Regions from separate parts of the Dactylosporangium sp. CA-092794 genome, predicted to be linked through region 4. Evidence: riboswitches for the same ligand, from Rfam matches in the RefSeq annotation. Region 4 holds a riboswitch; each other region holds the start of a gene.
What was found. Region 4 has a riboswitch for cyclic di-AMP ahead of ACQPXD_RS00390 (NlpC/P60 family protein). Riboswitches for the same ligand answer to the same signal wherever they lie in the genome.
Positions count from the first base shown of each region.

Region 1: it holds a riboswitch for cyclic di-AMP, as region 4 does, so the genes downstream of both, ACQPXD_RS10585 (C39 family peptidase) here and ACQPXD_RS00390 (NlpC/P60 family protein) in region 4, are expected to answer to the same signal.
Region 2: it holds a riboswitch for cyclic di-AMP, as region 4 does, so the genes downstream of both, ACQPXD_RS30475 (C39 family peptidase) here and ACQPXD_RS00390 (NlpC/P60 family protein) in region 4, are expected to answer to the same signal.
Region 3: it holds a riboswitch for cyclic di-AMP, as region 4 does, so the genes downstream of both, ACQPXD_RS05645 (NlpC/P60 family protein) here and ACQPXD_RS00390 (NlpC/P60 family protein) in region 4, are expected to answer to the same signal.

Region 1 is NZ_CP192044.1:2,403,007-2,411,017, forward strand. It holds gene ACQPXD_RS10580 (peptidase M23) at 1-735, opposite strand, end outside; cyclic di-AMP (ydaO/yuaA leader) riboswitch at 1,046-1,180, shown strand; gene ACQPXD_RS10585 (C39 family peptidase) at 1,188-2,084, shown strand; gene ACQPXD_RS10590 (transglycosylase domain-containing protein) at 2,523-4,637, opposite strand; gene asnB (asparagine synthase (glutamine-hydrolyzing)) at 4,815-6,737, shown strand; gene recQ (DNA helicase RecQ) at 6,747-8,011, opposite strand, start outside.
Region 2 is NZ_CP192044.1:7,145,239-7,153,249, forward strand. It holds gene ACQPXD_RS30465 (hypothetical protein) at 1-341, shown strand, start outside; gene ACQPXD_RS30470 (DedA family protein) at 412-1,053, shown strand; gene ACQPXD_RS30475 (C39 family peptidase) at 1,041-1,751, opposite strand; cyclic di-AMP (ydaO/yuaA leader) riboswitch at 1,999-2,139, opposite strand; gene ACQPXD_RS30480 (hypothetical protein) at 2,297-2,527, shown strand; gene ACQPXD_RS30485 (DUF1360 domain-containing protein) at 2,562-3,071, opposite strand; gene ACQPXD_RS30490 (hypothetical protein) at 3,188-3,757, shown strand; gene ACQPXD_RS30495 (hypothetical protein) at 3,790-4,308, shown strand; gene ACQPXD_RS30500 (zinc-dependent alcohol dehydrogenase family protein) at 4,368-5,387, shown strand; gene ACQPXD_RS30505 (hypothetical protein) at 5,380-5,691, opposite strand; gene ACQPXD_RS30510 (MMPL family transporter) at 5,734-7,965, shown strand.
Region 3 is NZ_CP192044.1:1,286,875-1,294,885, forward strand. It holds gene ACQPXD_RS05630 (cyclic nucleotide-binding protein) at 1-1,140, shown strand, start outside; gene ACQPXD_RS05635 (hypothetical protein) at 1,400-2,572, shown strand; gene ACQPXD_RS05640 (hypothetical protein) at 2,686-3,039, shown strand; cyclic di-AMP (ydaO/yuaA leader) riboswitch at 3,292-3,430, shown strand; gene ACQPXD_RS05645 (NlpC/P60 family protein) at 3,438-4,430, shown strand; gene ACQPXD_RS05650 (methyltransferase domain-containing protein) at 4,494-5,276, shown strand; gene ACQPXD_RS05655 (Rv0361 family membrane protein) at 5,331-5,744, shown strand; gene ACQPXD_RS05660 (sigma-70 family RNA polymerase sigma factor) at 5,797-6,720, opposite strand; gene ACQPXD_RS05665 (NAD-dependent epimerase/dehydratase family protein) at 7,086-8,011, opposite strand, start outside.
Region 4 is NZ_CP192044.1:88,395-93,338, reverse strand. It holds gene ACQPXD_RS00410 (hypothetical protein) at 314-787, opposite strand; tRNA gene ACQPXD_RS00405 (tRNA-Gly) at 1,806-1,876, opposite strand; gene ACQPXD_RS00400 (pyridoxamine 5'-phosphate oxidase family protein) at 1,887-2,393, opposite strand; gene dcd (dCTP deaminase) at 2,468-3,046, shown strand; gene ACQPXD_RS00390 (NlpC/P60 family protein) at 3,080-4,075, opposite strand; cyclic di-AMP (ydaO/yuaA leader) riboswitch at 4,087-4,218, opposite strand; gene ACQPXD_RS00385 (LamG-like jellyroll fold domain-containing protein) at 4,328-4,944, opposite strand, start outside.

The DNA of each region.
Region 1 (8,011 bases), 2.3 Mb from region 4:
CTGCAGCGACGCGGGCAGGTTGGCGTTGGCCAGGTTGCGCAGGTGGCTCTCCTGCAGGGCGGTGGAGACCGCGATGACCGCGGCCTTGGCCGGCAGCCGCTCGTGGCGGGCCACGTCGACGATCGCCGCCGCGTTGTCCATCTCGGCCTGCGTCAGGCCGCCGACCGGCACCGGCGGCTTCGCCGCGGGCGCGGGACTCGACGCGGCCGGCGCCGGCGCCTTGGAAGATCGCGTGGCCGGGTCGGTGGCGCGCTTCGCCCGGTCGTAGTCGCGCGAGGCGGGGCCGGTGCTGGCCCGGTCGGCGTCGGCGACCAGCGCCGATCCTGAGCCCGCCGGGCCGCCGCGGCCGGCCGGAGTGCTCAGCGTCGTGGACAACCCGAAGGCGGCCATCGCGACCACCAGCGCGGCCACCGCGCCCTGGCGGGCACCGGCCGGCATTGCCCCGAGCCGGGAGGGCAGCGTCGCACCGAGCCGGGAGGGCAGTGCGGCACCGAGCCGGGAGGGGAGGGCCGAGGTGAGGCGAGCCGGGAGGGCCGAGCCGAGCCGGTTCGGGACGGCGGCTTTGAACCGGCCGGTTTGGGCCGCGAGGCCCCGGGCCGCCCGGATCAGGCGGCGGGGCGGCAAGAACGCCACCAGCCAGTGGGTCGCGTGCCGGAATCGGCGGAGCCGCAGGTGCCGCGGCTTGCCGTTGGCACCATCGCTGAGCTGCGGTTTTTCGTCGGCGCTGTCGTGCATCCGGGCAGGCTAGCCCGGCCTCCCGAGCGGGTGATTCCGGGCATGAGAAACGGCCCGGCGGCCTATGGGCACAGCCCCGTCCGCGCGCCTCCGATGTCCCGGGCGGCCTGTGGTCATAGGGCCGTCCGCGTTCCTTGCATTTCGCGCATTCCGTACAAAGGCGGCGGCCCGGCGGCCTCCGGGCAGGCGGCGGGCCGCGCGGCTCCGGATCGCGCGGTGGCCGAATCACCCGGGGGGTGAAATGGCCTCTGACCGGCCCGTTTACCGTCTACGCACCCGTCGTGGCCCATGTTCGCCGCGGGGCGACTCCGCGGCGGATCCGCCGAGTCGTGCCCTGGGCACGAGCCGGGGACCCAGGTACCTGGGGTGAATCCGCCGTCCGCGGTAGGGCGATCTTCCCGCCCGAACCCGTCAGCTAACCCGGTAGGCGGTCCCGGAAGGAGCAGGTACCCGTGCCGTACCTCTACAAACCCCGGCATTCGCCCACCAAACCCACCTCCGCCCGCCGGCTGCCGATCGCGGCCGCCTCCGCCGTCCTCGCCGTCGCCGCGGGCGTCGGCGTCGCCGCTCTCCAGCAGTCGGGCGGCGCCGCCACGACCGCGACCGCCGCCGACGCCCAGTCCCTCTCCGAGGCGGAGTCATCCGCCGGGGCGGCGACCGCGGCCGAGCTCGCCAGGCAGCGCGGACAGGCCCCGCCCGACCCGGCGAAGACCGGCACGAAGGGCGGCACCGCCACCACCGGCAAGCCGACCGCCGCGGCCAAGGCCGCGCCCACCCCGGCCGCGACGACCGCCGCGGCGGCACCGTCGCCGTCGGCCCCGGCCAGCACGGCGCCGCCGGCCCAGAAGGACGTGTCGTACCAGTTCGCCTGGCAGGAGAACTATTACTTCTGCGGGCCGGCGGCGACGCGGATCGCGCTCACCGCGCGCGGGCTGACCCCGTCGCAGTCGGAGGTCGCGCAGAAGCTCGGCACCACGGTCAACGGCACGAACTCGGCGGACGACACGACCCGGGCGCTGAACGGGTACCTCGGCACGTCCTTCTACAAGTCGCACTTCATCCGCGGGCAGTCGGCGACCCAGTCCGACGTCGACCAGCTGCGCGCCGACCTCGTCAACGCGATCTCGCAGGGCTACGCGGTGGTGGCCAACATCGCCGGGTCGACGACCGACGAGAACGGGCACGCGCACTCGTATCCGGACGGGCACTTCCTGACCGTCGTCGGCTACCGCGACAACGGGCAGATCGCCCAGATCGCCGACCCCGCCGACGCGCTGGGCGTCGGCTCGTACCCGCTGACCACGGCCAAGCTGGCCGACTGGATCGCCCTCCGCGGCTATTCAGCCTGATTGCCAACATATGCGGAAATATCGGATAAATCCGGACGCGCCAGCGTCTGGATTTATCCGCCCGCAAGGGCTCAGCCACGTCGCGTCCGCCGGCGCGGTGGATGAGGCCAGCGCCTGATCGTGCCAGTTGATATCCGGCGGGACACAAGCGATCATCGACGCCGACCCCCGGGCGGCACGGCAAACCGGTGCGGATGTCGCACCCGTCGGGCGCACCCTGCGATCCGCGCGGCCGGGCCGGACGTATGTCTCCGTGATCATGATGTCTGCGGTGACCGCACACCGGGTTTGCCATGATCCCGGAGACTTGTGGTACACGGGGGTACATCAGCACTCCGTGATCATGAAAAACCGTTGGTGTCGGTGCCAGTTGCGCATGATCACGGAGACTTCCGGTCGCTGCGCCGCGTGCAGCGCCCGACGTGCGGGATGTGGGCGTCAGCCGCCCAGTGCGCGAGCCCGGGTGGGGGCGGGGAAGCCCTTGACCGGCTGGCCGCGCACCGCGGCCGCCATCGTCACCGCGACCGCCTGGTTGACCGAGCTGGACACGCCGCCGCCGACCGAGTCGTTGGGGTTGTCCGGGTTCACCGCGATCCCGGCCGCCGCCACCTGCGGCGTGAAGCCGACGAACGTCTCCGTCGAGTTGTACTCCGAGCTGCCCGTCTTGCCGGCGACCGGGCGCCCGCCGAGGATGCCGGACACGGCCTCCGCCGTACCGCCGTCGCACTTGCCGTAGACCGAGCCCTTGCCGACCGGGCAGCGCGCCGCGTCGGTCGCGGCCGCGGCCACGTCGGGGTCGACCGCCTGCTTGCACTTCGGCGCGGCCGCCTCGACCGGCTTGCCGGCCTGGTCGGTGATCGACAGCACCGGCAGGGGCTGGCAGTACAGCCCGCCGGCGGCGACCGTCGCGTAGGCGTTGGCCAGCTCCAGCGGCGTGGTCGAGGCGTTGCCGAGCGTGAACGAGCCCCACTCGTCAGCCTTGCCGGCCATCGTCTGGTCGCCCTCGGCCCGGAACGTGATGCCGAGCCGCTGCGCCATCTCCACTACGCGTTTCGCGCCGACCCGCTGCTCCAGCCACACGAAGTACGTGTTCACGGAGCGGCCGAACCCCGTCCACATCGACCGGTTGCCGTCCATCCAGCTCGGGCTGTCGTTGGCCGGGCACCACCGGCCGCCGCAGGAGCCGGCGCCGCTGCCGGGCCAGATGGTCACCAGCCGGGCCGGCGCGTTGAAGGAGGTGCTCAGCGGCAGGCCGTTCTCGAGCGCGGTGAGCATCGTGAACATCTTGAACGTCGAGCCGGCCTGGTAGCCCTGGACCCCGGCGCCGCCCCCGACGAGCTGGTTCACGGTGTTGGGGTACGCCGGGTGCTGATCCGGGTTCGCCTCGAGGCTGTAGTGGCGGTTGACGGCCATGGCGAGGACCCGCCCGGTGCCCGGCGTGACGACGGCGAGGGGGAGCGAGCGGGCGTTGCCGTAGCCGTACACCCGCAGCGACTGCTCCAGCGCGGTGGCCTGGATGCCCGGGTCCAGCGAGGTGACGACCGTGTAGCCGCCGGTGCGCAGCTTCTCGTCGCGCTCGGACGTGGAGGCGCCGAACTCGGGCTGGCTGTTCCACCACTGGCGGAAGTAGTCGCAGAAGAAGCCCCAGTCGTTGTGCTCCTGCGCCACCGACGCGCAGTCGTTGGGCAGCCGCTGCTGGCTGATCTTGAGCTCGCCGGCCTTGGCCGCCTCCGCCTCGGCGGGCGTGATCGTCTTCATCTTCGCCATCGCGTCGAGCGTGTAGGCGCGCCGCTGCAGGGCGGCGGCCTTGTCGCCGGTGATCGGGTTGTCGGCGTCGGGGGACTGCAGCAGGCCGGCCAGCAGCGCCGCCTCGGGCAGGGTGAGGTCGGCCGGGGTCTTGCCGAAGTACGTCGCGGCGGCGGCGTAGATGCCGTAGGCGCCCGCCCCGAAGTAGGAGATGTTGAGGTACTGCTGCAAAATCTGCTGCTTGCTGATCTGCTTCTCCAGCGCGCCGGCGTAGCGCATCTCGCGCAGCTTGCGCGCCGGGGTGTCCGCGAGCGCGTCCAGGTGCTGCTGCGGCGTGAGGCTCGCGTCGTTCTTGAGCACATTGCGCACGTACTGCATGGTCAGCGTCGACGCGCCCTGCTGCGCCTGGCCGCGGCTGTTGGACACGAAGGCGCGCAGCACGCCCCGCGCGTCGACGCCGTGGTGCTGGTAGAAGCGGGTGTCCTCGGCCGCGACGACGGCCTGTTGCAGTACCGTCGCCACCTGATCAAGCGGAATGTCACGCCGGTTCTCGTCGTAGAACGTGGTGATGAGCGTCTTGCCGTCGCTCGCGTAGACGTAGGTCGTCTGCGCCGGCGGCGGCATGGCCAGGTCGGTCGGCAGGTTCTCCCACGTGTCGCTGCCCGCCTTCGCCGCGCCCCCGGTCGCCAGCGCCAGCGGCAGCGTGGCCGCGGCGACCACCAGCCCGGCGAGGATCCCGCACAGCAGCAGCCGCAGGACCTTGCCGCCGAAGCGGAGCAACGTGATACCGGCACGGGCGAGGCGCATTGCGTGGTCTCCCAGCTACGACGGGCGGTTCGCGAGCAGCGCGGCGGCTACCCGGCGGGCCTTCGGGCTAACCGCCGCGGCGCCGACTTCACCCGTGGCACCTTGCCGGGCGAGCGTCCGGATGGGCGGCCGGGCAACCGCCCGTCCATGTGCCTGGCCTCTGTTCGGCTGGACGCCATGTGCGGCTTCCTGATGTACGTCGGCAACTCCACCATCACCGCCGAGACCCTCGGCCACATGGAGCGTCAGCTCGGCCTGCTCGACCACCGCGGCCCCGACGACATGGCGCTGGAACGGATCGGTCTCGGCGTGGCGGCCGGCTTCAAGCGATTGGCCATCATCGACCGGCAGGGTAGCCGTCAGCCGCTGCGCTACCCGCCGACCGGCCCGGACGCGGGCCGCTGGACGCTGGTCTTCAACGGCGAGATCTACAACTTCGAGGCGCTGCGCGCGGAGCTGATCCGGGACCACGGCGCGGTTTTCGCCACCGACGGCGACTCGGAGGTGCTCGCCGCGGCGTTCCACCACTGGGGCGAGGCCGCCCTGGACCGGTTCCGGGGCATGTTCGCGTTCGCGCTGTGGGACTCCGAGAACGACACGCTCTACGCGGCCCGCGACCCGTTCGGCATCAAGCCGCTCTACTACGTGGCGGACCCGCGCGGGCTGTGGCTGTGCAGCGAGAAGGCGCCGCTGCTGGAGCACGCGTCGGCGGAGCTGGACGGCACGGCGCTGTCGCTGTACCTGACCATGCAGTACGTGCCGGAGCCGTACACCCTGCACCGGGACGTGGCCCGGCTGCCCGCCGGCGGCCTGCTGGTGCGCGAGCTCGGCCGGGCCCCGATCGTGCGCCGCTACGCCCGCCCGACCTTCCGCCCCGACCCGACGATCACCGAGACCGCCGCCGTCGCCGAGCTGCGCGCGGCACTGCGCGACAGCGTCCGCGCCCACCTGCGCGCCGACGTGCCGGTGGGCGCCTTCCTGTCCAGCGGCATCGACTCGACCGCGATCGTCGCCCTGGCCGCCGAGATCCACCCCCGCCTGCAGGCCTTCACCGCCGGCTTCGACACCGCCACCGCCTACTCGGAGCTGGAGATCGCCGAACGCTCCGCGAAGCGCCTCGGCGTCGAGCTCATCCCCGCGATCGTCCGCCCGGAGCAGGTCATGGAGGCCCTGCCGAGGATTGTCTGGCACCTGGGCGACCCGGTCGCCGACCCGTCGATCGTGCCGCTGTACTTCCTGGCCCGCACCGCCGCGGAACACGTGACGGTCGTCCTGTCCGGCGAGGGCGCCGACGAGCTGGCCGGCGGCTACACCATCTACCGCGAGCCGAGATCAGTGGCCCCGGTCCAGCACCTGGGCGCTCCCCTCCAGCGCGCCTTGCGCACCCTGGCGAGGGCCATGCCCGCCGGCGTCCGCGGCAAGAGTTACCTCGAGCGCGCCACCACGCCGATGCCGCAGCGGTACTTCGGCAACGCCCGCGTCCTGTCCGACCCCGAGAAGGCCAGGCTCCTGCGCGGCACCCCGGCCATCGGCCACCCGCACGTGACGGCGGTCCTCTACGCGGAGGCCGCTCTCCTGGACGACGTGGCCACGATGCAGCACATCGACGTCAACACCTGGCTGCCCGGCGACATCCTCACCAAGGCCGACCGCATGTCGATGGCCCACTCCCTGGAACTGCGCGTGCCGTTCCTGGACCGCCGCGTCTTCGAGGTCCTCTCCCGCCTCCCGGAAACCCTGAAGGTCCCCAAACGCGGCCGCACCACGAAGTACGCCCTCCGCCGCGCGATGGAGGGCATCGTCCCCGACTTCATCACCGACCGCCCGAAGCTGGGCTTCCCCACGCCGGCCCGCCGCTGGCTGCGCACGGAACTGGCCGAATGGGCCCACCACGTCCTCTCCACCTCGGGCGCCGGCCACCTGCTGGACCTGGACTACGCCCATGAGCTCCTCAAGGAACACGAACGCGGCGACGCCGATCATGCGAGAAAGCTCTGGATTCTCCTCTCCTTCTGCCTGTGGCACGGCATCTTCGTCGACGGCTCGGTGACGATCCCCGTCCAGAAACCGCGGAGCGAACCGCGCAAGACCACGGTCTGATCCCCGGTCTCAGGACACCTCCGCTAAAGCCGACAGAATCTGCGACCCGAACTTGGCCAGCTTGCTCTCCCCGACCCCGCTGACGGTGGCCAGCGCCTCCAGCGACTCCGGCCGCTCGGCCGCGATCTGCCGCAGCGTCGCGTCATGGAAGATCACATACGCCGGCACGCCCTGCTCCTTCGCCGTGGCCGCCCGCCACGCCCGGAGGTGCTCGAAGACCGGCGCCACCTCGGCCGGCAGCTCGGCGGCCTCCCGCTGCCGAGCCGTCTTCGCCGTCTTCGCCACCGACACGGGGCGCTCGGGCTCGCGCCGGAGCATGACCGGCCGGCGGCGGCCCAGGACCTCGGCGCTGCCGTCGGTAAGGACCAGCGTGCCGTAGTCGCCCTCGACCGCCAGCAGCCCCTGGGCGAGCAGCTGGCGGATCACCGCCCGCCACTCCGCCTCGCGCAGGTCGGCGCCGACGCCGAAGACGGTCAGCTCGTCGTGGTGCCACTGGACGACCTTGTCGGTCTTCTTGCCGAGCAGGATGTCGATGCACTGGCCGGCGCCGAACTTCTGGTTGCGCTCCCGGTGCAGCCGGTAGACGGTGGACAGCAGCTTCTGCGCGGCGATCGTGCCGTCCCAGGACTCGGGCGGGGCCAGGCACGTGTCGCAGTTGTCGCACGACTTGCCCAGCTCCTGGCCGAAGTAGGCGAGCAGCCGGGCCCGCCGGCACTCGACCGTCTCGCATAGGGCGAGCATCGCGTCGAGGTGCTGCGAGAGGTTGCGGCGGTGGGCGGCGTCGCCCTCCGAGGTGTCGATCATCTTGCGCTGCTGGACCACGTCCTGCAGGCCGTAGGCGAGCCAGGCCACCGACGGCTCGCCGTCGCGCCCGGCCCGGCCGGTCTCCTGGTAGTAGCCCTCGATCGACTTCGGCAGGTCGAGGTGGGCGACGAAGCGCACGTCGGGCTTGTCGATGCCCATCCCGAACGCGATCGTGGCGACCATGACCAGGCCGTCCTCGCGCAGGAAGCGGGACTGGTTGCCGGCCCGGATCCGGTCGTCGAGGCCGGCGTGATACGGCAGCGCGGGGATCCCGTTGTCCTTGAGGAACTCGGCGATCTTCTCCACCGAGTTGCGGGACAGGCAGTAGACGATCCCGGCCTCGCCGCGGTGCTCGCCGCGCAGGAACTCCAGCAGCTGGCGGCGCGGATCCTGCTTGGCGACGATCCGATACTGAATGTTGGGCCGGTCGAAGCTGGACACGAAGTGCCGCGCCTCGGTGAGCCCCAGCC
Region 2 (8,011 bases), 6.0 Mb from region 4:
CCGACGGCGGTGCCACCTGGCAGGCGGTGGACCCGGGCCACACGCTGCCCTCGGGCACCGGCTACTACATGGACGGCGACGCGTACCTCGCCGCCGACGGCAGCCACGTCGTCCTGCTGCGCTCCGACGACCGGCAGCGCTGGTTCGTCAGCGGCGACCGCGGCGCCACCTACCGGGAGGCGCGCCCGAGCGGGCTCGGCGAGCACATCACCCTGTCCGGCCAGCGGCCACCGGTCCAGACCGCGGTGCCGGGCGTGTACCTGGCCTTCGACGACCGGGCCGCCTACCGCTCCACCGACGGGCTGAGCTGGACCCGCATCCCGATCGAGCCCGTCCGCTGACGGCCGCCGGGCCCGGCGCGCCCGGGCCCGGCGGCTTATGGTTGCGGTGGGGAGAGCGAGGGGGCGGCAGGTGGGTGGGTTCACGGCCTTGGTCGGCCACTACGGCTATCTGGGCCTGGCGGTGCTGGTGCTGATCGAGGGGTTCGGGGTGCCGGCGCCCGGCGAGACGGCGATCATCATCGCCTCGGGGTTCGCCGGGCACGGCCGGCTCAACGTGTTCGCGGTCGGCGCGGTCGCGTTCGCGGCGGCGGTGACCGGCGACAGCATCGGCTACTGGATCGGGCGCACCGGCGGACGCCGGCTGATCCTGCGCTACGGCCGGTACGTCCGGCTGACCGAGGAGCGCCTGGCCCGGATGGAGCGCTTCATGACCCGCCGTGGGCCGATCATGGTGGCCGTGGCCCGGTTCGTCGAGGGCCTGCGCCAGCTCAACGGCGTCGTGGCCGGCGCCACCGGCATGCCGTGGCCGCGGTTCGTGACGTTCAACGCGATCGGCGCCGCCCTGTGGGTCGGCGCCTGGACGACCGGCGGCTACCTGGTCGGCGACCACATCCCGGCGATCGAGGCGGCGGCCGGCCGCTACCAGTGGTATGCCGTGGCCGGCGCGGTCGTCGCCGTCGTGGTCTGGCTGGTGCTGCACCGGGTGCTGCACCGCCGGGGGCCGGCCCCGGACGAGGCCGGCCCCCGGCGCAGCCGCGCTCAGGCCGAGTAGCCGCGCGACGCCACCCAGTTCGCCATGGGGTAGGTGGCCATCCAGTAGGTCCGCGGGCCGAACATGCCCGACGGGTCGGCGATCTGCACCTGCCGGCCGTGGTCGCGGTAGGCGACGATCGTCACGAAGTGCCCGCCCCCGAACTCGTGGTAGGTGCCGCCCACGTCGGTGGCGCCGCCGACGATGTTGGCCACGACCGCGCGCCCGGAGGTCACCGCCGCCACGACGTCGCGCTGCAGCCGCTCGGCCTGCTCGCCGTCGGCGCGCTGGCCCGGGATCCAGTGGGTCTGGTACTCGTCCTTGCCCAGCGCCGCGTTGAGCACGTGGGTCGCGTTGTCGGCCGAGTTCGTGCCGTTGACGGTGGTGCCGAGCCGCCGCGCCACCTCGTCCTGCGACATCGAGATACCGTTCGAGGTCAGGGCGATGCGCGTGGACGCGGGCCCGCAGTAGTAGAAGTTCGGCTGATACTGGAAGTCGTAGGACACGGCCTGCTCCGCGGGCGCGAGGTCCAGCGGGTCGGGCGCGGGCGCCGAGGCGGTCGCCGTCGGCGGGTGCGTCGCTTCGGCACGCAGTGCGGCGGTGCCGGTGTCGTGGGCGCCGGCCGGCGCCGTGGTCTGGCCGAGCAGGGTGGCCGTCGTCACGGAGACGGCGGCGAGCGCGCCGGCGCCGAGCAGCGCGCCGATGATTCGTCGGTGCATTGAGGGGTACTCCTGAAGCTGAGCCGATTCGGGCATGGTCGATCGCGCGCGCAGCGTCATCCGCCGGCGCCGTAGAGAGCACGGCGTCGCTGGACGCTATTCGCGCAACAATAAGAAATGTCGAGGGCCGATACCTGGCCCTTCGAAACCGGGGCGTCAGTCCCCGGTGCGGCCGGCCATGCCGAAATGTGCCGCCAGGCGCCGCGCTATGGGCGGCGGGTCGTTCTGGGCGTTGTACACCTTGCAAAACTCCTTCCGCGACCGCCTACCGGGTTAGCTGACGGATTCGGGCGGGAAGCTCGCCCTACCACGGCCATGAGGCCGATGGATTCACCCCGGAACTACCTGGGTCCCCGGCTCGCGCAATGCGACTCGGCGGTTCTGTGCCGGCGCCGTCCATTTACGGCAAACGACCAGCTCAGACGGCCTGACATTACTGGTCGGTACCGATTCTGCCAAGCCCTTGGATTTCGCCGATTTCTTTAGCCGCGCGCCGGCCGGGTAGTCGAATCCGGGAGGCTTTCGGAATGGAAAGGAGTTCCTCGATGGGCGAGACGCACTCGACGGCCGACGACATCGTCTACGACCTGGTGAGCATCCAGTACCACGCGATGAAGGGCGCGTATCTCTACACGAAGTACGCCGACGACGCCCATGAGCACGATGACGTGCGGGCATTCATCGACCAGGTGTGCCGCGAGGATGCCGAGCGGGCGCAGCGCGCCCACGAGCTGCTCGGCCGGATCACGACGCGCCACCACGCCGGCGTCGGCTGATGCCGCCCGGCAGTCCACCGGCGGCCGCCCGGGCTCAGTCCCCCGCGGCCGCCCTTTTCGCCGCGTCGTACGCCAGGTGCAGGAAGTCCGACCCGGCCACGGCCGTGGCCACGCCCATGCCGAAGCGGGTCAGCCGCGGCGCGAACACCAGCCCCGCCGCGAGGCCGCCCGCGACCCACACCCCGGTGCAGAAGGGGCAGGTGAGCAGCTCCCCGAGCGCGTGCCGGGCGCCGTGGCCGCGCGGGCTCTCGTTGAGCTCGGCCTCGCCGGCCGGCTCCTCGAAGCGGGTGAACGGCGCCCGCAGCGGGCTGGTCACCGCGTCCTTGGTGATCAGCCGGGAGAGCTTGTGGGTCGACACGGCCAGCAGCGCCACGTCCCCGGCCGAGGGCCGCACCGGCAGCTCGCGCCCGGACAGCCGGGCCGCGCCCGCCACCGCGCCGGCCGCCGCCGCGAACACGCCGAGCACGGTCGCGTAGCCGCGCAGGGGCCGCTCGTCGGGGGCTTCGCGGGCGTACTCCCGCGCGGTGCGATCGATGTCCACCATGGCTGGTCGCCTACCCGGTCACCGCACCACGGAAACACCGCCCCCGCACCCGCGGGTGAGGTGGCCCGCCGCGACCGCGGACTAGCGTTGGTTTGATCGCTTCGAAGGGATTGGTCATGTCGGGTACACCCTTGTTGGCCATCATCGTGGTCGTGGTCGTGCTGATCGTCATCGCCCTCGTCGCGACGTCCATCGGCCGGTACCGCCGCTCGAAGGCCCTGCGGCGCCGGTTCGGCCCCGAGTACGACCGGGCGGTCTCCGAGCGGCCCAGCCGCCGGGCCGCCGAGCGCGACCTGCAGCAGCGCGAGCGCCGGCACGCCGAGCTGTCGCTGCGCGACCTCGAACCGCGGCAGCGGCAGCGCTACGCCGACCAGTGGGAGCGCACGCAGGCGCACTTCGTCGAGGAGCCCGAGGCCGCGACCCGGGAGGCGGACGCCCTGGTGACCCAGGTGATGGCCGAGCGCGGGTACCCCGTCGACGACTTCGACACCCGGGTGCAGGACCTCAGCGTCGAACACTCCGAGACCCTCGGCCACTACCGCGACGCCCACGAGATCAACAAGGTGAACGAGCGCGGCCAGGCCTCGACGGAGCAGCTCCGCCAGGCGCTGATGCACTACCGGGTCCTCTTCGCCGACCTGCTCGGCGACCGCCCGGGCGGCCGCACCGCCGCCGGCCACGGCTGACCCCGGGCCTCTTCACGGAAGGTGGGATCGCCATGCGCGACAACAGCTCCTCCGACCCGAGGCGGAGCGGCCAGCGGCCCTCGGGCCCCGGCCCGGCGCCGACCGGCGGCGCCGGGGCCCGCCCGATGCCCGGACCCCCGCGGCCCGGCCCCGGCCAGCCCCAGCCGGGTCCCGCACAGCCCCGTCCAGGTCCAACACCGAAGCCCCCGCCGGGTCCCGCACAGCCTCGGCCCGGTCCCGCGCAGCCGCAGCCCGGTTCACCGGAGGACGCCACGGCGACCGGCCAGGAGGGGATCTGGGACGCCGAGCGGGCCGACGAGTTCCGGCACCGCTGGCACGACGTGCAGACCCACTTCGTCGAGAACCCGTCGGGCAGCCTCACCGAGGCCCGGCAGCTGCTGGACGAGGCCGTGCAGGAGCTCACCACCAGCGTCCGCAACCGCGAGGAGGAGCTCGAGCGCAGCAACGCCCGCGCCTCGGACAGCACCGAGGGCATGCGCTCCACCGTGCTGCAGTACCACCAGCTCCTCGACCGCCTGCTGTCCGTCTGACCGGGTGGAATCCGCGGAGGGCGCGGGCCGTTCGCGCGGTTGGCGGACAGAATGGGGCGATGGAGACGATGACCGCGTGGCGCGTCGAGCGGCCCGGGCCCGTCGCGACGCACCCGCTGCGCAAGGTGTCGCTGCCCGTGCCGGAGCCGGCCGCCGACGAGGTGCTCATCCGGATCCGCACGTGCGCGGTCTGCCGGACCGATCTGCACCTGGCCGAGGGCGACCTGGCGCCGCGCCACCCCGGCACGGTGCCCGGGCACGAGGTGGTCGGCACGGTCGAGCGGCTCGGGGAGGCCGTGTCCGGGCCGCCGGTCGGCACCCGGGTCGGGGTGGCCTGGCTGCGGTGGACGTGCGGCCAGTGCAAGTACTGCCTGCGCGGCGCCGAGAACCTGTGCCCGTACTCCCGCTACACCGGCTGGGACGCCGACGGCGGCTACGCGCAGTACTGCGCCGCGCCGGCCGACTACGTCTACCGCCTGCCCGACGCATATTCCGACGACGAGGTCGCGCCGCTGCTGTGCGCCGGCATCATCGGCTTCCGCGCGCTGCGCCGGTCCGAGCTGCCGCACGGCGGCCGGCTGGGCATCTACGGCTTCGGCGCCTCGGCGCACCTGGCGGCGCAGGTCGCGATCGCCGAGGGCGCCACCGTGCACGTCGTCACCCGCGGCGAGGCGGCCCGCGAGCTGGCGCTGTCGCTGGGCGCCGCGTCGGCGTCGGCGACCGAGCCGCCGGAGCCGCTCGACGCCGCGATCCTGTTCGCCCCGGTCGGCACCCTGGTCCCGCCGGCCCTGGCCGCCCTGGACCGGGGCGGCACCCTGGCGATCGCCGGCATCCACCTGACCGGCATCCCGCCGCTGAACTACGCCGAGCACCTCTTCCAGGAGCGCCGCCTGGTCAGCGTCACCGCGAACACCCGCGACGACGGCCGCGAGTTCCTCGACATCGCGGCCCGCCACCGGCTCCGGGTGACCACCACCGCCTACCCGCTGGCCGAGGCCGACCGGGCCCTGGCGGACCTCGCCGCCGACCGCTTCTCCGGCGCCGCCGTCCTGCACTGCGCGGAGGACGGCGTCAGCTGACCGTCCGGCGGCGCAGCCGGCGCGTGACCAGGACGGCGGCGGCCGCGGCGAGCAGGAGGGCGCCGATCACGGCGGCGATCCGGACGGCCGCGTCGCGGCCCGGGCCGGCGCCGTCGTCCGCGGGCGCCCCGGTGAGGCTCCAGTCGTGCCGATGCCGCCCGACCGGCGCCCAGTCTGCCGATCCCGGCGCGAACGCCCGGGCGATGATCAGTGATCGGCACCTGACCGCGGCGTGAACAGTGCGTACGCCCGCCGGCTCCCGATCGAGCGCCCTCGTTTTCGGGGCCCGGCAGCGGGGTACCACCGCCGAACAAGACAACCGGGGACGGCGGGAGGGCCTGGGACCGTGAGCGACGACGTGGAGCCCCGCACGCGGTGGCGGCCGAGCCTGCTACCGCGGTGGTACGCCGGCATCGTGGTGTGGCTGCGCTGGCTCGTGGTGGCCGGCTGGCTCGCCGCGGCGGCCGCGTCGGTGGTCTACCTGCCCACGGTCGGCCAGGGCGGCAGCGACCTCGAGCAGCTGGTGTCGGCGGACAACCCGGCGGTGCGCAGCGAGCTGCGCTCGTTCCAGCGGTTCGGCTTCCCGCTGCTCAGCCGGGTCGCCGTGGTCCAGCGCAACCCGGGCGGGCTGCCCCAGGACGTCCAGGCCGAGGCGGTCCAGCGCGCGCAGGCGGTCAGCGACGGGACCTACACCGACGCGGCGCCGATCCGGGCGGCGGTACCGGTGATGAACACCCTCGGGCTGTTCCCCGGCTCGGCCGAGGACGGCACCACGATCGTCACGCTGCTGTTCACCGACCCCGACGTGACCTTCGCCGACCAGGTCGCCGCCGCGCACCGGTTCGTCGCCGCCCACTACGGCCCCGGCGACGCGGTCGTGGGCATCACCGGCTCGGTGCCGGCCCGGGTCGAGCAGACCCGGATCGTGCTCTCCGCGGTGCCGCGGCTGGAGCTGATCACCGTCATCGCGGTGTTCCTCATCGTCGCCGTGGCGTTCCGCTCGCTCGTCGCGCCGCTGGTCGCGCTCGGCGTCGCCGGGGTCGCCTCGGTGCTCACGCTGCACGTCGGCGGGGCGCTCGCGCAGCGGCTCGGCGTGCCGGTACCCCAGGAGACACAACCACTGCTCGTCGCGCTGCTGCTCGGCGTCGTCACCGACTACGTCGTGTTCTACCTCTCCGGCGTGCGCCGCCGGCTCGCCGCCGGGGAGCCGCGGGTCCGCGCCGCCCGCCAGGCGACCGCGCGGTTCACGCCGATCATCGCCACCGCCGGGCTCACCGCCGCCGCGGGCACGGGCGCGCTCGTCGTCGCCGGCTCGCCCGCGTTCCGCGCGTTCGGCCCGGGCATGGCCCTCGCCATCCTCATCGGCGTCATCGTGGTCGTCACGCTCGTCCCGGCCCTGCTGGGCATCCTCGGCCCGGCGGTGTTCTGGTCGCCGCTGCGGCGCACCAGGACCGCCGCCGACGACGCCGTGCCGGTGGGCAGCCGGCTGTGGGCGCGGCTGCTCACCCGGCGCTGGTTCGCCGCCCCGATGCTGGTGCTGTGCGTGGCCGGGCTGGTGCTGGCCGCGCTGCCGGCCCGCCACCTCAAGCTGGGCGTGTCGTTCGTCGAGGCGCTGCCGGCGGACAACCCGACCCGCGCGGCGGCGAACGCGGCCGAGACCGGGTTCGCCCGCGGGATCCTCGCGCCGACCGAGGTGCTCGTCGAGGGCGACGGCGTGGCCGGCCGCACCGCCGAGCTCGCCCGGCTGCAGCAGTCCCTCGCCCACCTCCCCGGCGTCGCCGCCGTGCTCGGCCCCGGCACCACCGGCCTGCCGAAGAACTTCGCCGTGTTCCAGTCCCCCGACGGCGGCGCCGCCCGGTTCCTGCTGGTGCTCTCCGACGAGCCGCTCGGCGCCCGCGCCGTGGACACCGCCGCCCGGCTCGACCGCGCCCTGCCCGGCCTGCTGCACGCGGCCGGCCTCGGCGGGGCGCACGCGAGCCTCGGCGGCGACACCGCCATCGCCCAGGTCATCGTCGCGCAGACCGAACACGACCTGGGCCGCATCGCGCTCGCCGCGCTCGCCGCCAACCTGCTGTTCCTGATGCTGTTCCTGCGCGCCCTGGTGGCCCCGGCCGGGCTGCTGGTGTGCAGCGTGCTGGCCATCGCCGCCACGCTCGGCCTGACCACGTTCGTCTTCCAGGACGTGTACGGCGCGGACGGCCTGACCTTCTACGTGCCGTTCGCCGCCGCCGTGCTGCTGGTCGCCCTCGGCTCCGACTACAACATCTTCGGCGTCGGCCCGGCCTGGCGGGAGGCCCGGGCACGGCCGCTGCGCGAGGCGCTCGCCCTCACGCTGCCGCACTCCGCCCGCGCGATCCGCACGGCCGCGTTCACCCTCGCGGTCAGCTTCGGCCTGCTGCTGCTCGTGCCGCTGCGCCCGTTCCGGGAGCTGGCCTTCGCCCTGTCGGTCGGCGTGCTCATCGACGCCTTCGTGGTGCGGTCGCTGCTCGCACCGGCGCTGCTGAGCCTGATGGGCTCCGCCGCCGGCCCCCAGCCAGAACCCCAGGCAGAGGCCGAACGGGAGCGCGCGCTGGCCTAGTGTGTCGCGCCGTAAATTTAACGATCACCTGACCCGCTCACCGGCC
Region 3 (8,011 bases), 1.2 Mb from region 4:
ACCGGCGCCAACCTGTTCACCGGCCCGGTGTGGGCCGAGATGCCCACCGACAACGCCCTGGTCACCGTCACGCGGGGCGGGGCGACGGTCCGGCTGGGCGGCGTCGAGCACGCGCTGGGCCGCAACGCCAAGCTGTACGTCCAGCACGGCGACTCGGTCCGGCTCAACCCCCGCTCCACGGCCACCCTGACCTTCCGCGGCGGCAGCGCCACGGTGCTGTGCGCGGGCGTCAGCGTGCAGATCGGCGACCTGGTCAGCGGGCAGCAGGCCCCGATCGAGCCGACCGCGGCGCTCACCCTCGACGCCGGCCGCCTGCTGGTCGACACGACGAGCACGACGACCGCGTTCAAGCCGCTGCGCCTCACCGTCGGCGACGTGACCACCGAGGGCTCCGCCCGCTTCGCGCTGAGCGCGGGCAACGAGCCGGAGGTCGGCCGCGGCGTGGTCCGGCAGCACGGCACGGCGGTCACCCCGGACCGGGGAGCCGACCTGACCTGCGGCGACGGCGTGGCCCTGCCGAAGCCGGGCGACACCCCGACGCTCCCGCCGTCGCCGACGGACACCCCGTCGGAGTCCCCGAGCCCGAGCGACTCCCCGTCCGCCTCGGCCTCGGCATCCGCGGAGGCGACGCCGACGGGCACGCCCACGAAGACCCCGACCCCCACGCCGACCAAGACCACCCCCGGCGCGCCGCCGCCCACCACCGCCGGCCCACCGCCGCCGACCACCGGCGCCCCGCCGACCACGAGCGCCGGCCCGCCGCCGGACACGACGCCGCCGACCGTGACGGTCCGCGCCGCGCCGAGCAGCATCTACCGCACCTGGAACGGCGGGCCGTGCTACTACGGCGACCCGCCGACGCCGTCCTCGTCGACGTCGAGCGTGACGATCGTCGGCTCGGACAACTCCGGCGCCGCGGGTGTCACGATCCGCTCGCTGACCTACACGTTCGAGGGCCGGACCCAGTCGTTGAAATACTCCGGCGGCAGCGGAAAATGGTCGGCCTCGGTCGGACCGTTCGCGGGGGCGGCCGGTGCGGAAACGCTCACGATCACCGCCGTCGTCCAGGATGCCGCGGGCAACGTATCGAGGGCGGGCAGCGCCTCGGTGGCCGTCGGCGAATGCATCGTTATTACCTGAACAGGAGAGACTGTGCTTTGTTGGTTCTGCGCCAAGGCGGCGCGGGGGTCGTGCCGGTTCTGCGGGCGTGGGCTGTGCGAGGACCACGCGAAGTTCGGCCCCTACCTGCTGGAGGTGCACCGGTCGCAACGCCGCGGGCGGGCCGAGGGGCTCGTCGTGGAGGATGCGGTGCAGTGCGGGACCTGTCGGCCGCGGCCGCAGCCGATTCCGATGCCTGAGCTCGACTGAGCTCGACCGAAAGTCCGAGATGGGGGAAGCGATGTCCGACTTCGACGAGGTGCTGGAGCGACTGCTCGGCGATCCCGGGTTCAAGGCCCGGCTGGCGGCCGATCCGCAGGGGGCCCTGGCCGGGTACCACCTCACACCGGACGAACTGGACATCCTGCACGCACAGCTCGGTGACGCCGGCGGGCAGACGCACGTCGAGCAGCGCACGAGCAAGGCGAGCATGTTCGGCGTGCTCTCCTCGATCGGCACCGGGCTGGGCGACGCGCTGCACGGCCACGGCGGCGTGAGCGGTCACGCGCTGGGCGGTAGCGGCGCGGCCGGGGTCGGCCACCGCATGCACGACATCGTCGAGCAGGCCGGCGGCCGGCACGCGGCGCCCGCGGGCGGCGGCGCGGGCGGGCTCGAGTCCCCGTCCCTCGCGCAGCACGTCCAGGACGCGGCGCAGGGCGGCCGGCACGCCGCCTCCGGGCTCGAGGAGGTGCACGTCGAGAGCCACCAGGAGTCGTACACCGAGTACCACAGCGAGGTCCGCTCCTCGGGCACCGTGTACCAGTCCAGCACCTACGCGGGCGGCACGGGCGGCACCCCGCACGAGCCGCCGGCCGGCGGGGCGGGCGGCGCGGCCGGGAGCCTGGCCGGGTTCGGCGCGGGCGGCGCCGGGGGAGTGGCCGGCGGGCTGTCGGGTTTCGACCAGTACCAGGGGCAGGGCGGCGCCGGGGGAGTGGCCGGGAGCGCGGCCGGCGGGCTGTCGGGCTTCGAGCAGCACCAGGGGCAGGGCGGCGGCATCGGGGGCGGCTTCGCCCATCTGCTGGAGCAGCCGGGCCAGGGCGGCGCGGGCCAGCCGGGCCAGGGTGGATTCGGCCCTGCGGGCCAGGGTGGCATCGCCGGCGGCATGGGCGGCCTCGTGCAGCAGGCCGCGCACGCGCAGGTGCCGGGCCAGGCGCCGACCGACGGCTACCACACCCGCGTGGACTGGGACGGCGACGGCCGCTGGGACCAGCACACCTACGTCAACCGGGCCGACGGCGGCGTCGACATCGTGGTCGACACCGACGGGGACGGACGCGCGGAGTTCATCGGCCACGACACCGACCGCGACGGGCTGATCAACTCCTCGGAGATCGACACCAACCACGACGGCGTGATGGACGCCCGCTACGAGGACGTCAACGGCGACGGCTGGCTGGACCGCCGAACCCGATAAAACCGTTTGCCTCGAAACGAGGTGGCACGTTTCGGGGAGCAGGCCGCTCGGATCGGCCCCTACCGTTCTAGAGGTACCCCCACCGGGGCTACTGAAGGAACCGGGAGCAGGTTATGAGCGACTTTGACCTCGACTGGGGCATGGAGCACGATCTCCACGTCGACCACGACGGCGGAGTCGAGCATGTCCTGGCCGACCACCACTTCGATCACCACGATTTTTCCGACGGTACCGACGGCGCCCACGACATCACCGACCCGCACTACGGCGACTTCGTGGACCCCGGCCAGCACGACGAGCCGCTCCAGCTCGACGAGCCGGACCCCGACCTGCCCGACTGGCAGCTCGACACCGACTTCCTGGACGGCCACTACGACCTGGTCGGCGCCGACCCGGACGAGAGCGACATGTGGTCGCAGTTCATGACGGACATGCACGAAGAAGTCAACCCGTATGCGGCCAACTGACCGCGGATGCTCATATCCAGCGCCGGCCGGTGTGATCGAGCGCACCGGCCGGCGCCGTTCTCGGCGCATTGTCACTGTCCGATGCGCAAAGTCAACCGGGGGTAATCCGGACTTTTAGGTGCTTTATATATTGAAGGCGACGCACGCCTTTCGCGCCGCCGGTGATCACGTTAAGTTAGGCCCTGGCCTGCTCGGCAGTCCGCCGTCCACCCCGGACGGCGCCGGGCAAGCGCCGCCGAATCGAGTTCTGCGCGTCGATTCATGCCGTGAACCGCACGCATCGAACCGGGGACCCAGAGTAATCATGGGGTGAATCCGCAACGTCGCGGTAGGGCGCTCTCTTCTCGCCCGAACCCGTCAGCTAACCCGGTAGGCGGTCGTTGCAGAAGGGTCATTCCTTGTCCACTGGACATCGTGCCCGCCGACCGTTGCTGCAGGCCGTGCTGGCCGCCGCCGCATCGATCGTCGTGCTGGCACCCGCCACGGTCGCGCACGCCGATCCAACGCTCGCCGAGATCGAGGCCCAGCTCGACAAGTCGAACCAGGACCTCGAGGCCACCATCGAGGCGTGGAACAAGCTCAACATCGACCTCGCGGCCTCCCAGGCCAAGTCGACCGAGCTGGAGGCGAAGCTCAAGCCGCTGGAAGACGGCCTGAACGCCGCCAACGCCGGCGTGGAGGAGCTGGCGGTCGCCGCCTTCAAGTCGTCCACCGGCAATCTGCGCAGCCTGTCGATCGTGCTCGGCGCCCAGTCGTCCGACTCGCTCATGGACCAGCTCTCGATGCTGCAGCAGATCACCCGCAACCAGCAGAAGAGCATTGACGACTTCAGGTCCGCGAAGTCGAAGGTCGACGACGAGAAAAAGCAGCTCGACCAGACGATCGCCGCGCAGAACACGCAGAAGGCCGACCTCGAGAACCAGCGCAAGAAGATCGAGGGCGACGTCAAGAAGTTCGAGGACCTGCAGAAGAAGGCCACCGCCGCCGGTTCGAAGAAGGTCAACCCGCCGAAGACCGACCCGGGCAACCTGCCCGCCGTCTCCGGCAAGGCCGGCACCGCGGTGAACTTCGCCAAGGCGCAGCTGGGCAAGCCCTACAAGTGGGGTGCCGCCGGGCCGAGCAGCTACGACTGCTCCGGCCTGACGATGGCGGCGTGGAAGCAGGCCGGCGTGACGCTGCCGCACAACGCGGCCAGCCAGTGGAGCCAGGTCGCACACATTCCGCGCGGCTCGCTGGCCCCGGGTGACCTCGTCTTCTACAACGGGCTCGGGCACGTCGGCATCTACGTCGGCAACGACACGATCATCCACGCGCCGCACACCGGCACGGTCGTGCAGTATGCGCCGATCGGCGTCGACAGCATCTACGGGTACGGCCGCGTGAGGGCCTGACCCGCCGGCACGGCGTGAGGGGCCGCGGACCGTGACGGTTCGCGGCCCCTCATCATTGAGGGCATGGCGTCGTGGGATCCGCAGCAGTACAACCGGTTCGCCGAGGAGCGGGCGCGGCCGTTCCGGGAACTCGTCGCCCGCATCCCGACGACGCAGGCCGTCGCGGTGGTGGACCTCGGGTGCGGGCCGGGCACGATGACCGCGACGCTGGCCGAGCGGTGGAGCGACGCGGCCGTGCTGGGCATCGACTCCTCGCCGGACATGATCGTCGCGGCGAGCGAGCGCCAGACCGCGCAGCTGCGGTTCCAGCTCGGCGACGCCGGGCAGTGGCGGCCGCAGCGCGGGTCCGTGGACGTCATCGTGGCCAATGCCTCCCTGCAGTGGGTCGACGACCACGAGACGCTGCTGCCGGCCTGGGCGGCCGGGCTCGACGACGGCGGCACGCTCGCCTTCCAGGTGCCGGTCTCGACGTTCGACCCCGGTTTCGGCGGCATCGCGGCCCGGCCGCGGTGGGCGGGGCTGCTGGGCGGCGCGGCCGGCGCCATCGGGCCGCGGTCGGCGACGCCGGTGCTGCCCGCCGCGGAGTACGTCCGGCTGCTCTCGGCGGCCGGGCTGACCGTCGACGCCTGGGAGACGACCTACTACCACGTGCTACCGGGCGACGACCCGGTGTTCGAGTGGTTCAAGGGCACCGGCCTGCGGCCCTACCTCGACGCGCTGTCCGGCGACGACCGCGAGGAGTTCACCGCGGAGGTCCGGCAGGAGCTGCGCCGGGGGTACCCCCGGGAGCCCTTCGGCACGATCCTGCCCTTCCCGCGGCTGTTTGTGGTCGGGCATCGGGCTTGATCCGCGTCGGGTGACTTACACCCGGCGAAGATCGACGCTCGTACGCTGGCGCGCGTGAGTAAAACAGCCAAGATCATCATTTTCAGCGTGCTCGGGTTCGTCCTCGTCTGCTGCGGGGGTGGCGCGGCCGCGGTGTTCTTCTTCGTCAACGCCGGCCTCAAGGAGCCCAAGGCGGCGGCCGGGGACTTCCTGACCGCGCTGGAGGGCGGCAACAACCAGGCCGCCTACCAGATGCTGTGCGACTCGGCGCGGGAGAGCTACGGCCCGGAGACCTTCGCGTCGTTCGTCGAGCAGCACGCCCCGGCCTCGCATGATCTCGGCTTCGGCGGCTCGTACAGCAACACTGACGGCAACGAGACGGCCTCGATCACCGCCTCCATCACCTACAAGAACGGCTCGAAGGACAGTCGCACGCTGCCGATGACCAAAGAGGGCGGCGCCTGGAAGGTGTGCGGCAACCCCTACTGAGGCACGGAAAAGCCCCGGGTCGGGCCGACCCGGGGCTTTGTGCTGTCTAGGGTTATGCCGCCTGGAGGCCCTCGGCCCGGGCCAGCTCGCGCAGCCGGCCGAGCGCCTGGATCTCCAGCTGGCGGATCCGCTCCCGGGAGAGCGAGAACCGCGTCGCCACCTCGGTCAGCGAGTGCTCCCGGCCGTCTTCGAGGCCGTAGCGGGCCCGCATGATGCCGGCCGACCGGTCGTCGAGGTGGTTGAGCAGGCCCTCGATCCGCTGCCGCTCCAGGGCGGCCAGGACCACGTCCTCCGGCGACGGCGCGTCGGAGTCGGCGACCAGGTCGCCCAGGTTGGTGTCCCCGTCGTCACCCACCGGGGTGTCGAGCGACACGGTGTCCTGGGACCAGCGCATGAGCTCGTGCACCCGCTCGACCGGCACGCCGAGCGCGGTGGCCAGCTGCTCCGGCTCCGGCTCGTTGCCCAGCTCGCGGGTGAGCTGACGCGCGACGTTGCGCATCCGGTTGACGTCCTCGACGAGGTGCACCGGGAGCCGGACCGTGCGCTCCTGCTGCGCGATCGCGCGGCTGATCGCCTGGCGGATCCACCACGTCGCATAGGTCGAGAACTTGTATCCACGCACGTAGTCGAACTTCTCCACGGCCCGCACGAGGCCGGTGTTGCCCTCCTGGATCAGGTCGAGCATCGGCATGCCGGACCTGACGTATCGGCGGGCGATCGAGACCACCAGCCGCAGGTTGGCCCGGATGAACCGGTCCTTCGCCCGCTCGCCCTCGGCCACCAGGCGGTGCAGCTCCGCGGCGGTGACGCCGTCGGGGATCTCCTCGACGTCCAGCAGGTGCTCCGCGTAGAGCCCAGCCTCGACCGCCTTGGACAGCTCGACCTCAGAAGCGGCGTCGAGCAGCGGCGTGCGGGAGATCTCATGCAGGTACACGCCGACCAGGTCACGCTCCTCGGCGCCTGTGTCGGTTCGCATCTCCACTTTCACGTTCTCCACTTCGGGCCCCTCCCCGCTCCATCCTTCGCCTTCCCCGTTTCACCCTGCTAAAACGGGTGCCCCCCGGGTATGCCCCCTACACAACGGTCAAGTCGCCTTCCGAATTCCGCCCTCAGGGGCGATTCGGTGACGACCCCTGAGAGTTGCACCACTTACCAGACGCTCGGGAGGCTGCTCCGGTTCGCTTCGGTTGCAACAAGTGATACGTGGTGTTCCTGCCCGTCAGACGGCTGAATTCGCTGTGAGTTCCCTGGGAACGCCCCTCCGGCAGGGCCCACCGGGCGGTCGAGCACGGCAGATCATCGGCAGCTGTCGCCCGTCCGACAGGCTTTTGTGCAACCGGGCTATCGGGCATGCCATTCCCGCAACAGCGCCGTCTCTTCATCGATACCCAGCCCCAGGCTTTCATCGATGTGCGTTGCGTCACGAAATGCGTTGCGGGTGTCCCGGACGGTCTCGGCGAGCGGGCGAATGCGCAGCCCGGCGGCGAGGGAGGGCCCCGCGTCGCGGCTCATGAACCCGGCGTACCGCGGCAAAGGCAGCCATAGCGGCAGCGACCGCGGCCCGGCCCACGGCACCACGCCCCGCTCGAGCAGGAACTCCTGCGTGACCCAGGTCAGCGGCGGCGCGGTGCCGGTGCCCGCGGCCAGCCCGGCGTGGAACTCCGCCCGGGTCATGGGCGCGCCGACGCCGTCGAACGGCCCGGCGAGCCCGCGCCCGGCGGCGGTCAGGATCCAGTCCGCGAGGTCCCGCACGTCGACGAGCTGCACCGATTCGTCCGGTCCGCCGGGCGCGAGCACCTCGCCGCCCCGCTCGTAGCGGCGCACCCAGTAGTCGAACCGGCCGGTCGGGTCCTCCGGCCCGACGATCAGGCCGGCCCGTAGCAGCAACGTCCGGCCGGCGCCGAAGCCGCCGGCGGCCAGCCGCTCGCACGCGACCTTGGCCCGGCCGTACGACTCGGGATCGGCCGCCGGGTCGGCGTCGTGGTCCGGCGGCAGCAGCGGCGCGGTCGCCGCCGTCTGGTGCGGGGTGGCGACGTCGGCGTACACCGATCCGGTGGACACGAGCGTGTAGTGCCCGGCCCGCCCGGCGAGCGCGGTCACGGCGTGCCGCACGTGGTGCGGGTGCCGGGCGACGTCGACGACCGCGTCGAACTCGCCCTCGACGGCGCTCAGGCCGTCGGGCTCGTCGCGGTCGACCCGGACGAACCGGGCGCCGCCGACCGGCGCCCCCGACTCGCCGCGGGCCGCGCAGAGCACCTCGTGGCCGG
Region 4 (4,944 bases):
GCGAAGTACTGCCTCGTACATGCTCGCTAACCGCCGGGGGTTACCGAGGTCGTAGACAACAGCCCGCCCCGACCAGTTCAACCGCCGATCAAGTCTTGCCTCACCAGTGGTAGGCCCGCGCAACTCGCCCAGATCAGTCACGACGACGTATGGACGCTGATCCGCGTAGCGCGACCCGAGCGGCGCTCGGGCGCCGTGCTTGCTCATCCCTGCACCTCCATCGTCACGTGACTCATGTTCACGGTAGTCCACGACCAGCCATGACGAGACACGCCATTGGGAAGCCTGTTGAAATAGTCAGGTCGGCGGACGCTTAGGTGTCGTACTTGCCGTCCCAGGGCTCGTGGAACCCAAGCCGTTGAGGGTAGAGCTCGGCCCATGGGCCGCCGTGGCCCTCGTCCGGATCGTCGGTGGTCTCGTCAGCGAGCCCAAAGACGACGCCGTCGAAGTCCGCCCGGAAGGGCCGGATGGCGATGTTGCAGTAGGTGACTGCCCCAAGGTTCGACAGCCAGCCCGACAGCACCTGTTCGGCTCGTTCGACGACTGCAGGGCTGTCGGCCCTGACGCCGGCGAACCATATGTCCGAGCCCATGTGATGCCCACTGTCGTCGAAGCGATGGAGAACCGCATAGATCCGCTGTTGGTGACGCCAATCACGCCCCAGGGTGACGCCTTCTTGGTACGCGCCAGTGACGTCAGCGAAGAACTGTCCGCCTTCATGCCGTCCGATGCGGTCGGTGCGATAGTCAGGCATGTACTTGATCGGGATGACTTCCGGGAGCCGCACAGCGCGGATCGTAGCCAGTCTGGAGACGACGGTTGGATGTAGGAGTCGGCGGCCTTGAGCGTGGCTGGGGGCGCCGCGCTTCTCCCGGCTCCTTCACTCCCCCGGCACCGCCCGGCGCCACCCGGGAACCGGCGCTGCTGGCCGCCGTGCCCGCCGGCGACCGAGCGGTGCCCGGCCTGCGCGCCCCAACGCCCCGGGGCGGCCGCGATCGGCAATCACGTCCCACCCGTCGGGCGCCGCGGCCCGCGAGGCACGCCGCAGCGGCCGGAAGTCTCCGTGATCATGCGCAACCCTGCATCGACACCAACGGTTTTTCATGATCGCGGAGTGGTGATGTACCCCTGTGTACCGAAAGTCTCCGGGATCATGGCAACCCGGTGTGCGGTCAGTACGGGCATCATGATCACGGAGACATACGTCCGGCTCGGCGGCGCTGATGACCGCTCGTGCCCCCGCCGGCAGCCACCGGCACCCAGTCTGCGTCGGCCGCCGGCGGCCGACATCAACCAAGCACGATCAGGCGCTAGCCTCATACACCACACCAGCGGACGTGATCAGCCCCGCGGTAGAGTTCCAGCCCCGCCCGGCGGCCGCCAATCTCGACGACCCGCTGAACCGCGATGCCCTCATCGCGCGCGTCGACCTGCGATCCTGTCGCAGCCCGGCCAGCATGGGGCACTCCTCGACGCCGAGACCCTGGACAAGGTCATCGCCGACCGGTTCAAGGCGTTGGCGATGCGGAGCCGTCCCGAGCGGCCTGGAGTGATCTCACGAAACCTGCCGCAATGGCCCCCAGGCGCCCCCACCATCAGCAGCGCAGCCGACAGTGGACCAACCTGGACCGCCAACGGCACGGCAACTGCGAACAATGACCGAACCCCAGAGAGCAACCCACCCCGGAGGCCGGCCCACCCCGGCGGAGAGCGCCCACCCACCGTGGGGTCTGGGGCTCGGCCCCAGGAAAAATGGCGAGATCCCCAGGTTCGCGCTCTCGGCGAACAAGGGGATCCCAGGATCGAGCGGGTGAAGGGAATCGAACCCTCACTGTCAGCTTGGGAAGCTGATGTTCTGCCATTGAACTACACCCGCGAGGCGACGCCTACTGTACCGAATCCGCGGGCGTCGTGCACGGGCCATTTTGCCTTCGGCGTGGCACGTGGGGTTGGGTGGCCTTCCAGACCGTGTGGGTGGCGGTGGTTGGTGTGTCGTGGTGGACCAGCAAGGCGAGGTCGACGGTCAGCTCGTAGAGCCTCCAGTCGATGCCCGGGGCGGCGCGCATCGTGGTGGCCAGGTGGGCGGTCAGCGGGGCGTCGGTGACCGGCACGGCGCGGCCGGACAGGTAGGCCTCGTCGTCCGAGTCGGTCGACGGGAAGCTGTGCAGTGCGTATCGGCCGTCGCGGTCCAGGTCGTGGCGCTTCGGGGAGGGCAGCACGAAGCAGAACAGGCCGGCGTCGGTGATGACCGGGGAGACCGGGTGGAGGCGCGGAGCGCCGTCCGGGCGGACGGTGGCCAGGTAGCCCAGGCCCGGGCCGTACTGGCAGATCAGCGTGCGGATGGCCGCGGCGAGGGAGGGCTCGGCCGCGGCGAAGTGGGCCCACGATGCCATGGGTCAAATCTACTCGTACATGTGTACGATAGAGGCGAATTTCACCAACCAGGGTCGCAACGTAACCTCGTAGGGTGCTGCTTTCGGACCGTGACCTCAGCAAGGAGCTCGAAGGCGGGCAGTTGCGCCTCGAGCCGTTCGACCAGGCGCTGGTGCAGCCGTCCAGCATCGACGTGCGGCTCGACCGGTGGTTCCGGGTGTTCAACAACCACCTGTATACCCACATTGATCCGGCGATCCAGCAGGACGAGCTCACGTCGATGGTCGAGGTCGACGACGGGGAGCCGTTCGTGCTGCACCCCGGGGAATTCGTGCTCGCGTCCACGCTCGAGGTGATCACGCTCGGGGATCAGCTGGCCGGGCGGCTGGAGGGGAAGTCCAGTCTCGGGCGGCTCGGCCTGCTGACGCACTCGACGGCTGGGTTCATCGACCCCGGGTTCTCCGGGCACGTGACGCTGGAGCTGTCCAACGTGGCGAACCTGCCGATCCGGCTGTGGCCGGGCATGAAGATCGGGCAGCTGTGCATCTTCCGGCTGTCGTCGCCGTCCGAGCACCCGTATGGCTCGGCGGTCTACGGCTCGCGCTACCAAGGGCAGCGCGGGCCCACGCCGAGCCGCTCGTGGCAGAACTGGCGAACGTGGCCGACACGCTGAAAGGGCGGGCCCGGTAGGCCCGCCCCCTGCAATCTATGCGACTCTGCCGTACCCGTTGATCGGTTCTGAATCGATCTTTTTCATCTGTACCGGTTCGCTGGCGTTGGGTGCGTGGACCATCCAGCCGCCGCCGACATACAGCCCGACGTGATGTCGGTCGCCGTAGAAGAACACCAGGTCGCCGGGTTTGAGGTCGGCTCGCGATACGCGCTTGGTGTCCGAGTACTGCCACTGCGTGTAGTGCCGCAGCGTGTAGCCGGCCTGCTTCCAGGAATACAGCGTGAGCCCGGAGCAGTCGAAGGTCTTCGGGCCCTCGGTGCCGAACACATACGGCTTGCCGATCTGCGCGCACGCCACCTGGGCCGCCTTCGCGCCCGGGCCGCCGAAGTACTCGACGGGGCAGGCCACGGGGCGCAGGTTGCCGGTGCTGCCGCTCGAGCCATACGCCTTGACGCGCATGTCGTTGAGCGCCTTGATCTCGCCGTTGATCTGCTGTTCCTGCTTCGCGAGCGCGGCCTCCTGCTCGGCCTGCTGCGCGACGAGCTGGTCGATCGGGCCCTTCTGGGCGTCATACTGCTGCTTGGCCGTCAGCACGTCCTGGATCCGCGCCTGCTCGTCCTTCGCCAGCATGTTGAGCATCGTCATCTGGTCGATGAACGTGTCCGGCGAACCCGTGGTGAGCATCGCGTCGAGCTTGGACACGCGGCCGGTCTTGTACTGCAGCACCGCGAACGCGCTCACCTTGTCGAAGGCGGCGTCGACCTGCTGGCGCAGGGGCGCGATCTGCGCCTCGAGCTGCTTCTGCTTGGTCTGGTTGCTGGCGAGCTGGCTCTTGAGCAGGTTGTGCTGCTCAATGATCGGCTCGATCTCGTTCCACTTGTCGTCGATCTGCTTCTCGATCTCGGCCGGGGTCGGATCCGCGTGCGCGAGCCCCGTGATCCCGACGGCGAGGGACAGGCCGCCGAGGATCGCGACAAGAAGCCTGACCGGACGGCTGGGCCACCTCGTCCACCTCAGATGGGTCTCCACCGAGGAGTTACTCCTTCTTCCGTGGCCGCCTACCGGGTTAGCTGACGGGTTCGGGCGGGAAGGTCGCCCTACCGCAAATGCGGATTCACCCCGATGGTGCGCGTGGGTCCCCGGCTCCGATATCGACTCGGCGGCGCCGACCGGTGCGCCCGTGCTGGGTGCGGACATCCGGCCGACGGGGATTCACGTTAAGGGTGAGCCGTTCCCAGGTTCAAGTCAGTGCGCGATTCTTGTCCGATTCGTCCGGAAAGGTCACGCGTATCGAGTGACGTACACATCATCGATTACACCGACGAACTGGTCGTTGTTCGCGCTCGTTCCCTTGCCGCCAATACACAGCGGATCCTCGTTCACTATGGACAGTGACGAAGGAATTGCGGTGCGTCCCTCCTCGGCCCCGTCCACAGCGACCGTGAGCAGTGTGTTACCGCGCGAACACGCGATCCGGTGCCACCGCCCGTCAGCGACGGACCGCGATGCCAACGCTACGAAAATGGCATCCGAACGGGCGCCGACAATCACGCAGCTCGGCCTTCCCGCCACCCCGTCGATCTGCAGCTTGAACTGACTGTCACCGACCGAGAACCCTTTTTGCACCACATTGGCGCCCTTGGAAGTCTCATCGGCCTTGACAAGGACACTCGCGCCATAGCCGAACGATCCGCGGCCGGGATTGAGAAAGCCGGCCGGACCGCTCTGCAGGATCGCACGAGCGCAACTGTCCGCACCGTAATGCTCACACCGGGCCGGAAACCGCACCGCGAGTCCGCCGTCGTGCGCCACCGCGGCCAGCTCACCGCCCTCGGCCCGCCGCGCCCGCAGCTCCAGCCGCCCGTCGGCGTCCCGGACCGGTTCGCCGAGCCCGCCGT